3 regions of the Arthrobacter sp. PvP023 genome follow, and region 3 is predicted to be linked to each of the others. Evidence: predicted binding sites of a transcription regulator. Region 3 holds the regulator's gene; each other region holds the start of a gene.

Region 1 (3,273 bases), 950 kb from region 3:
GTGGTCCAGCCGTGCCCGCATTTCCGCCTCTGCCCGCCCTGATATGCCCGGAAACCGCCGGCCGATGCCGGCCTCGCAGCGCAGCGTCAGCTCCACCAGGGGGTCGCCTTCGATGCCAATGACGGAAGCTTCAGGAACAACTGGCTGCTTCCATCCCATATCCGTCACGGGATCCATCCGGCAGCGGTCCGCGAGCGCCTCGGTTTGGCCGAACAGCCTCGTAAGGTCAGTGGCGCCGTATCCCGCGGCATGGATGATTTCCTGCCCGAGTTCGACCATTTGGGCGGATGTTTTCAGCCACCCCCGTCCGTTGGGCTGGAGCAACGGCTCCGCTGTCAGTTCGGGCAGCGATTTCAGGGTGCGGGCTGAATCCAGCACATCCGCCGTGGCGGCGCCGTCCTCCGCGCAGTACCGCACCGCGTTGGTTAGTACTGCCGGAACGCCGTGCTCGGCGGCCAGCTTGAGCATGCGCACCGCGTGGGCGGTGCTCAGCGGCTCCCCGGGGGCACTGAGATGCGACACCACTTCGGCTGCCACGGTTCCCTTCGGCATGCCGTCCAGCCATTGTTTGAAGAGCGTGCGGGGGCGAAGGTACCGGCGTCCGCCCATTGCCCTGCCGACGTCTGAATCCGGCCCCACCAGCACCGTCAGCACCGGTTCGAGGGTTTCCGGGTGCAGTACCCGGGAAGCGATTTCGGCGCGGGTCACCGCGACGGGCACCGCTCCCCCGGCTTTGCCGGAGGTACGGGCATGGGCATCCGAAATCAGCCGGCAGAGGGCGCGGTAGCCGGCACCGTTGTTGTGTCCGTGGGCAAGTACGACGACGCGGCCCGCGAGCTGGGTGCGGAGGTCGCCGTCGTCGTCAAAGACCGCAAGGTCAACCCCGACGACAGGATCCAGGCCCGACGCCATACAGGCTTTGAGGTGTTTGACGGTGCCATACAGTCCGTCCCTGTCAGTGCAGGCAAGCGCCGTTGCCCCGTCGGCGGCAGCCGCCTGGGCGAGCTCATCCGGCCAGGAGACACCATAGTGGGCGCTGAAGGCGGTGGAAACGTGAAGATGGGTGAAACTCATGCTGATTGCGGCCTCAGGGCATCGTGGATCTTCAGCAGTCTCCACCGTCCGCTTCCGACGTTCCGAGTCAGGTCCAGGGTGAGGGTTTCAGGGGGTTCCGGTGCTGCTTTGGCATCGGCAAGCCGGACCTGGACGCGCCAGATCTCGTGATCCACCAGTCCCGGGCCGGTTCCCAGCGGCGCCCGGGTTTCCTCGACCCACCACTGCCGGCGTTCAAACCAGTGCACGGGCTCTTGGCAGACCGTGTAGTGCCGCCCTGCCCAGGTGAGCGCGGACGGCTGGCCGGCGGGCGTGCAGAGGACGTCGACACCCTCGCTGAACAAGCCCATCGGCGCCTCCCGGAACTGCACTCCCCTTCCCGTAACGGGCGATCGCACCGCCGGGAGGTAGAAATCTGAAATGATTAGTTCGAATATATCTTCGAATAAATCAAGTCTACGCCGGAGCCCGGACAAAACCTACACATGTTCCCGGTCCGGCCTCCGACGAACGGGTTGCCCGGGTTTACCCCCACGTATTCAGCGGCGGTAGGGCAGCTGGCACCCCCGGCTTCAGCGCTGCCAACGATAGGGGGTTGTTGTTGAGACCCGGAGAAACCCATAGCGCTCAAGGATCGGTCGGGAGCATTCGGTCGAATCACTGTGGATCAGTTTCTTGCCCTGCCTCAAGGCGGACTGAGCCCGGGCCGCGGTGACGGCCCGGTAGATCCCTCGGCCACGCCACTGTTCGCGGGTCGCCCCGCCCCAGATTCCCGCGAATTCGGTACCCGGAACCGGCTCCAGGCGGCCCGCGCTCACAATCGACCCTCCGTGTTCGGCAACCCAGAGTTCCATCCCGTCGTCTTCCGCCAGGCGGCGCAGGAGCGCCTCTGCGTTGCTGTCCGACACTGGACCGCCGAAAACTTCGTCCTGCATTGCGCTCATGGCGCGGATATCCGGCTCTTGATCCACTCTCCGCAGGGTCACCCCGGACGGCAGTTGCACATCGACATTCAATGCAAGGGCGTGGCCGATCATGATCGACTCCGTCTCATCAGCCTCAAATCCGTTCCCCAGCAACGCGTCATGGAGGCCGGGCGCAGCATCATGACCACGCGTTTTCCACTCCACCCGCACGATACTTGGATCTTTGCGGAAGTGAGTGAGCGCTTCGGCCACCCACTGCGCAATCGCTTGGGCGCCGGCTCCCTCGAGGTTTCCGTAGGTCACAAAACCCCGGCCGCCCACGAAGGTCACAAGGCGCAAGGGCCCCAGCCGTTCGACGGCGATCGCACCTGGAGTCTCCGCATCCGTCCTGAGCTGCCGGTCGTACGCCGCGAGTAAATGCTTCGCAGAAGTCATAGTTCCCCACGGTACCGCCGCCGGCCTTGCGCCGGAGGAGCCGGAGGACCGGATCGATGCCGGCAGTCCGGCTCTACTCGAATATATCTTCTAATAAATAACGGCCCGGTCGAAGCCCGGACAAAACCCCGATCAGGGGTGGACGGACGGGAGCGCAGGGAGCAGGATGGAGCCATGAGCTCCCATGACGCACTCCTGAAGCACGTAGCCATCGCCGCCAAGGACTCCACCTTGGTGGCGACTTTTGATATAGACGGAAACATCCCCGGGGCGGGCGCCTACGTAGTGGGGCTTGTCGCGGCCACGCCGGATCATTCCCATCAACGAAGAATGGGCATTGAGTTCATGAACGGCGAGGCTGTGTCCTTCTACTGCTTCAGCCACGACGGCACAGAGGAGAATTTCGACCTCAGCGGCGTGACGCACTCAGGCAACACCATTACCGGCAACTTTCCCATGAGTACCGTCCTGGGCCTGGAAAAGGGTCACCTGATGACTGCCTTCAGCGACGCCGACGGCAGGGACTATCAGGCCAACGTGCCCGTGGAAGAATCCCTCTGAGCACCTAGTTGCCGGCAGCTAGTTGCTGGCGTTGTGCACTTTCATCTCAAGCTCGGTGAAAGCCGTGATCATCGCCCGGTAGGTCTTCTCCACGATGTCCGGGTCGATGTCCTTCTTCTCGGCGGCGGCGCGGACATGTTCGATGACCTTCTCCACCCGTCCGGGAGCCCGGACCTCCGCGTCATCGCCCTTCAACGTGCCTGAAATCCGGATCAGGCGTTCACGGCGGGCAATCAGGGTAACAATCTGCTCATCCACTTCATCGACGGCCACGCGGACAGCTGCGAGCTGCTCCCTG
Region 2 (3,273 bases), 2.3 Mb from region 3:
TGCCGGGCGCGTTCCTGAAGGTGCTCGATCATGACATGGTCCACGAATTTGCCGATCGCACTGCCCGGCACGTTGTATTCGATCTCCATCGAGACGAGCGTCCCGGTTCCTGCTGGTTCGTAATCCCAGTTCTGCCAGCCCTTGAGCGGACCGTCGAATTCAATCCGTACGTGTTTCCCGCCGGCGGGCGTCGGCTGGTTCTCCACAACGTGCGTGGTCACCGGAAACGGGACGCCGGCCATCAGGTAACTGTGCTCCACCACGGTGCCGGCCCCGCCGTCGCCCGTTACTTTCTTGGCCTCTCCGAGATTCACCCACCAGGAGGCCCAATGCCGCGGATCCGTGGCGATCTCCGTGACCCGCTCCACGGGTGCGTCGATTGTTGTGTTCAGCTTGATGTGGCCCATTGGAACTCCTCTGGTGGCAAGTGGCAGCCGCTGCGTTGTCCCCCGGCTTCCAGCCAACCACCTGGCGGCGCAGGGCCGCAGAGGACAAGGTCCCGTCAGTGGACTGAGTTGCCCAGTTCGCGCAGCGGGGTCTTGCTGGTCTCGCGGGCCCAGAAGGCGCCGGCGACGGCCAGGAGCGAGGACGCGGCCACGATCCAGGCGGCGGGGCCCCAGTTGGCCTTGTCCGCGCCGACGAGTGCGGTGCCGAGCAGCGGGGTGAAGCCGGCGCACAGGATGCCGACCTGCAGGCCGATGGCCATGCCCGAATAGCGGACCTTCACGTTGAACAGCTCCGAGAACCAGGCGGGGTAGATGGCGTTGGACATGGCGTAGGTTCCGGCCGTGATCAGGGTGCTGGTCAGGAAGATCATGGGCACGTTGCCGGTGGAGATCACGGAGAAGTAGATGAAGATCATGGCGCCTGAACCGAGGACGCCGGTGATGAAGATCGGGCGGCGGCCGTACTTGTCGGAGAGCCAGGCCATCAGCGGCTGGGTTGCGATGGCAATGATGTTGCCGGTGATGCTGACCCAGAGCATGGTGGAGGCCGGGACGCCGACGGACACCGCGTAGGCCAGGCCGAAGGACTGCATGAAAGTGTTGGTGACGGTCTCGAAGGACATCAGGGCCACCTGGAAGAACTGGGCCGGGTGGGTCTTGAACATCTTCGCGAAGGGGAGCTTCACCAGTTCGCCGTGATCATGCTTCTCCTCGAACACCTCGGGTTCCTCGAGCGAGCGGCGGACCAGGTACGCGACGATCAGCACGATCAGCGAGAGCCAGAACGGGATGCGCCAGCCCCAGGCGAGGCGGTCGGCTTCACTCATGGCAGCCACGGGCAGGAATGCCAGCGAGGCCAGGACGATGCCGGCGGAGATGCCGCTCATTGCAAAGCTGGCGAAGAAGCCGCGGCGGCCTTCCGGGGCTTCCTCGGTGGACAGCGCCGAGGCACCGGCCGTTTCGGCTCCTGCGGAGAGGCCCTGCATGAGGCGCAGGAGCACCAGCAGGGCAGGGGCCCAGTAGCCGGCGGTGTTGAAGTCGGGCAGCACGCCAATGAGGAACGTGGCCGAACCCATCAGCACCAGCGTCAGCACCAGGGTGTTCTTGCGGCCGATCTTGTCACCCAGGTGGCCGAAGACCACCGCGCCGAAGGGGCGTGCCACGTACGCCACGCCGAAGGTGGCGAAGGAAGCGATCAGGGCAACGGTGGGGTCCCCGGCCGGAAAGAAAATCTTGGAAAAGACCAGCGACGCAGCGGTGGCGTAAATGAAGAAGTCGTAGTACTCAAGGGCACCGCCGAGGAACGCGGCGAGGGCTGCTTTCTTGGCCCGCCTGAGCTGGCGCTGATCGGCTCCGATGCTGGCGCCTGTAGCTGTATTTGTCATGGTGCTTGCCCTTCCGCGCTGAAAGACGGTTGTTGTTTGCGAGATTGTGCGCATTCCGAACAGCTGTGCGGTATGCGACTATTGAAAGAGTAACGCAGAGTGAGGTGCCTCACAACACCCCCCCGACCGAATCTCCCAATCGAAAGGTGCCACCATGGAAACCCGCACACCGGCCTACCGGCTGTTCCTCATCGGCTCGGAAGCCTCGGCCGCCATGTCGCCCGGGCTCTGGGGCCCGGTCCTGGAACAGCTGGGAAGCAGCTGGATCTACGAGGCATGGGATGTCCCGGCCGGCCAGGACATGTCCGGCGTCCGAGACGCGATGCTGGAGGCCGACGTAGTCGCCGCAAACGTGACAATGCCCCACAAGCAGTGGGCCGCGGGGACAGCTGACACTGTTACCGAACAGGTCCGGATCAGCGGAGCTTCCAACCTGCTGGTCCGGCACGGCCGGAGCCTGAGTGCGCACAACACGGACATCACTGCCGTCGCCGAACTGCTGGGCGGCCGGCACCAGCGGCACGCCGTGATGCTCGGGGCAGGCGGAGCCGCACGCGCAGCACTGGTCGCCCTGGCGGGACTGGCGGACCGGGTCACCGTGACGGACAAGGACCCGCGTGCCTCCCGCCAGCTGCTGAACCTCGCCACCAGCCTGGGCATGGAGGCCGGTGCGGTGACGTGGGCCGAGGCGCGCGCTCACGCGCCGGACGCCTCGCTGATCGTCAACGCGACGCCCCTCGGCAAGAGCAGTGCCGACGAACCGGCATGGGGGACCGCGAAGCTCTCACCGGACACTTTTGTTTATGACTTCGTCTATGCCGGCCACACGACGGCCACCATCGCAGCGGCGAAAGCGCAGGGCCTGCCCTGCGCCGACGGCTGGGACCACCTGCGGGCGCAGGCAGCGGCCATGATCCCCATCCTCGGACTGAAGCCGGAGGCCGGCGCCGTTTTGGGCCGCACACTCACCGACATCCGGGGGGGGGGGGGGGGGGGGGGGGGGACTGACAGCGGGCTGAAACCGCACTAACCCCGCGGATCCGCTGTGCTTTATCCGGATATGATCGGAATAAGCCTGCGGCCAAGCGTCCGCAGAGGCCGACATTGAGCTTCAGGGAGGGTGAACGATTCCATGGCGGAGCAACCCGAATACTTCGTGAAGTCTGTGGAAAAAGCGTTTGACGTGCTGCGCTCCTTCGCCCCGGACGAGCCCCGCCTGACCGTCTCCCAGGTCGCCGCAAAGTCGGATATGACCAGGGCCTCCGCCCGGAGGTTCCTGCTGACGCTCACTGACCTGGGCTACCTTCGTGCCGACGGTCCGTACTTCGAACTTACGCCCCGTTCGCTGGACATCGGACAATCGTTCCTGACGAACCTGGCGCTGCCGAGAATCGCCGAGCGGCACCTCAAGTCGCTGGCCGCGGAACTCAACGAAACAACCT
Region 3 (3,273 bases):
TCGGAAGAGCCTTCCGAGGGGCAGCTCTTCTCCCTGGGCGAGGACACCAGCGTCCCGCACTTCGCCGCCTCCCTGGGCGGTCCGGCGTCGCAGCTGGGCAAAGAAGTGGTCAGGCTCCGCGAGTGGGCGGAGAAGACGGCCACGGGGGACCGGGATGAACTGATGCCGGGCGTGACGGACCGTGCCTGGCGGCAGGTGTCCGTCACGTCAATGGAATGCCTGGGCGCGCAGAAATGTCCCATGGCTGCCGAGTGCTTCAGCGAACTGGCCCGCCAGGACGCCGCCGAGGCCGACGTCGTGGTCACCAACCATGCCATGCTGGCCGTCAGCGCCTTCGAAGGCCTGGCGGTGCTGCCGGAGTACGACGTCGTGGTGGTCGACGAGGCGCACGAGCTGCAGGACCGGGTAACGGGAGCGGTCTCCGGCCAGCTGTCCGTGGCCATGGTCCACGCCGCCGCTTCCGGCGCCCGGAAGAATACCGGAATCACGGTGGATGCGCTCAATAACGCTGCCGCGAACCTGGAACTGGCCATCGCCGGAGTCCCCAGCGGCCTCCTGCCCAACGGCCTCAACGACGAACAGCTCGACTGCGTGGACCAGCTGCGGGAAGCCTGCCGCGCGGCCCTTTCGGATTCGAAAGGGGACAGTGCGAATACGGCCGACGGCGGTCGCCAGCTTGCGCGCTCACGCCTGATGGTCATCCTCGAGCTCTGTGAACGACTGATCGCCGCCCGGGAAAACCGCGAAGTGGTCTGGTTCTCGCGGAACAGCACCTTTGACCCGCAGCAAGGCTATTCGCAGCCGGACGACGCAGCGCCGGCCTTGATCAACATAGCCCCGTTGAGCGTGGCCGGGAAGCTGCGTGACGGGCTCTTTGCCGGCCACACAGTGGTCCTCACCTCAGCCACCCTCGCGATCGGATCGGCCTTCGAGCCGGCGGCGGGAGGGCTTGGGCTGGTGGGCCCGGGTGCACCCAGCTGGACCGGCGTGGACGTCGGGTCCCCGTTCGACTACCCCAAGCAAGGGATTCTCTACGTCGCTAGCCATCTGCCGAAGCCCGGCCGTGGAACATCCCCCGAAGCGCTGGATGAGCTGGAGAAGCTGATCCGGGCGTCAGGCGGCGGCGCACTGTGCCTCTTTTCGTCGCGGCGGGCGGCGGAGGAGGCGGCTGAGGCGATGCGCCCGCGCCTGGATGTCAGCATCCTGTGCCAGGGCGAATCAACCATGACCGCCCTGGTGCGGCAGTTTGCGGACGAGCCGGACACCTGCCTCTTCGGCACAATGTCTCTCTGGCAGGGCGTCGACGTTCCCGGGGGGTCGTGCCGGCTGGTTGTGATCGACCGGATTCCGTTCCCGCGTCCCGATGATCCACTGATGACGGCGCGTTCCCGGGCGGTGGCACAGGCGGGCGGCAACGGCTTTATGTCGGTTTCGGCCACCCACGCGGCAATCCGGCTCGCCCAGGGCGCCGGCCGGCTGATCCGTTCCACCGGCGACAAGGGTGTTGTTGCGGTCCTTGATTCCCGGTTGTCTACGGAGCGCTACGGGGGCTTCCTGCGGGCCGCCCTGCCGCCGTTCTGGCCCACCACCGATCCTGCGATCGCGGTTGCCGCCCTGTCGAGGCTGGCGAAGGCTCCGTCGGCGGCGGCCGCAGGCTGACAACTCGTGCCGTTGCCGGCGCCACCTGACCGTTTCGGGGGCCCGAAGTCGGGCCCCCGAAAGCGGGCTGCGCAGCGGCTACAGCGAGCGAAGAACGGACACGACCTTGCCCATGATGTTGGCGTGGTCGCCGAGGATGGGCTCGTACTGCGTGTTCTGCGGCAGGAGCCAGGTATGGCCGTCCCGTTGGCGGAAGGTTTTGACCGTCGCCTCGTCATCCAGCAGGGCTGCCACGATGTCACCGTTGACCGCGTCACTCTGCCGGCGGACCACAACCCAGTCGCCGTCGCAGATGGCGGCGTCGATCATGGAGTCGCCGGTCACCTTCAACATAAAGAGCTCGCCGTGGCCGACCAGCTGCCTCGGCAGCGGCATCACGTCCTCGACCACCTGGTCAGCCAGGATAGGGCCGCCTGCTGCGATCCGGCCGACCAGGGGGACCATGGCCGTATCCGTTGCGGTGGCCAGTTCGGAGACGGCCAATCCGCCGATGGTGCGCAGCCGCGCGGGCTTATCCACGCCTGAGATTTTGGCAGCACCTTCATCCAGGGTCAGCGGCATGAGTACTTCCATGGCCCGCGGACGCTTCGGATCGCGGCGGAGATAGCCCAGCTTTTCGAGCTGCGAGAGCTGGTGGGTGACGCTGGAAAGGCTGGCCAGGCCCACGGTGTCGCCGATTTCACGCATTGACGGCGGGTAGCCGTTGTCATTGACGGACCGCTGGATGGTTTCCAGAATCTTCTTCTGCCGTACCGTGAGGCCCTTCGGCTTCGCTGGTGACTGCTGGCTCCGCTGCGTAGCCCTGCCGCCGGTGGCTTGTGCTGCCATGTTCGCCAACGCCTTTCCGTTCCACCCGGCCTCCGTGGCTGCAGCTGCCGGGAACTTCCGGCCTGAAATGTCAGACCCTGCTGATCAACTGCAGAAGTGGTTGATCTGTAGCTCAAACGTAGGCCAGCCCCACAGCTTTTTCAAACATTTGTTCTAGTGAGTCTCGACAATGTTCGTTAATAAGTGCTAGAACAGAACAAGCAACGTTCGAATATGTGTTCTAGTCCAAAACCCCGTTCGGTCCTATGTTCGAAGACCGGGTGGGCGGATGGCAGCTTCAGGAACATGCCGGGCAGCACAGTCAGGTCCAGGAGGGCTCAGTTCATGTCAGCAACAAGCGCTATTCATGGTTCGCGTTTCAAGGGTTCGGCCGGCCAGGGCCGCGGCCCTCACACATCGGAGTTTCCGGCTTCCGCCGGGCAGGAAGCCGGGGCTTCGGGAATTCGGGGCTTCAACTGGGAGGAGCGTCCCGCGGAGAAGGCCGTGAAGGCGGCCAAGGCAAGGTCCACGCAGCCGCCGCTCCGCCTGACGCGCAGGGGGCGCATCGTCCTGGTGGGCCTGCCGCTGATTCTGTTGGCGGTGCTGGTGATCTCGCTGGCCGGTTTCCTGAACTCTCCGGCGAAGGCGGCGGATTCCGCGTCCGAGCTGTCTGTGACCCCCACAGTGTCGGTGACGGTGCAGCCGGGGCAGTCCTTGTGGGAGATCGCCGGATCTGTCGCGCCGGAACGCGATACCCGGGATGTTGTTGCCGATATCGTTCAGCTCAACAACCTCGACGGCGGCAGG

What was found. Region 3 encodes LexA, which represses DNA repair genes until DNA is damaged. Its sites were predicted from a motif close to TCGAACANNTGTTCGA; they were not measured.
Region 1: JOE31_RS11235 (DUF6504 family protein) is a predicted target of LexA. The motif match lies at 1,483-1,498, and genes of this name have one in related genera.
Region 2: JOE31_RS05020 (shikimate dehydrogenase) is a predicted target of LexA. The motif match lies at 1,887-1,902, and genes of this name have one in related genera.

Annotation. Positions count from the first base shown of each region.
Region 1 covers NZ_JAFIBI010000001.1:2,426,281-2,429,553, reverse strand. The annotation lists gene JOE31_RS11240 (DNA polymerase III subunit alpha) at 1-1,074, opposite strand, end outside; gene JOE31_RS11235 (DUF6504 family protein) at 1,071-1,403, opposite strand; gene JOE31_RS11230 (GNAT family N-acetyltransferase) at 1,626-2,414, opposite strand; gene JOE31_RS11225 (hypothetical protein) at 2,589-2,975, shown strand; gene JOE31_RS11220 (chorismate mutase) at 2,994-3,273, opposite strand, start outside.
Region 2 covers NZ_JAFIBI010000001.1:1,076,032-1,079,304, forward strand. The annotation lists gene JOE31_RS05010 (SRPBCC family protein) at 1-407, opposite strand, end outside; gene JOE31_RS05015 (MFS transporter) at 503-1,831, opposite strand; gene JOE31_RS05020 (shikimate dehydrogenase) at 1,986-2,861, shown strand; gene JOE31_RS05025 (IclR family transcriptional regulator C-terminal domain-containing protein) at 2,964-3,273, shown strand, end outside.
Region 3 covers NZ_JAFIBI010000001.1:3,381,048-3,384,320, reverse strand. The annotation lists gene JOE31_RS15525 (ATP-dependent DNA helicase) at 1-1,659, shown strand, start outside; gene lexA (transcriptional repressor LexA) at 1,738-2,487, opposite strand; gene JOE31_RS15515 (LysM peptidoglycan-binding domain-containing protein) at 2,971-3,273, shown strand, end outside.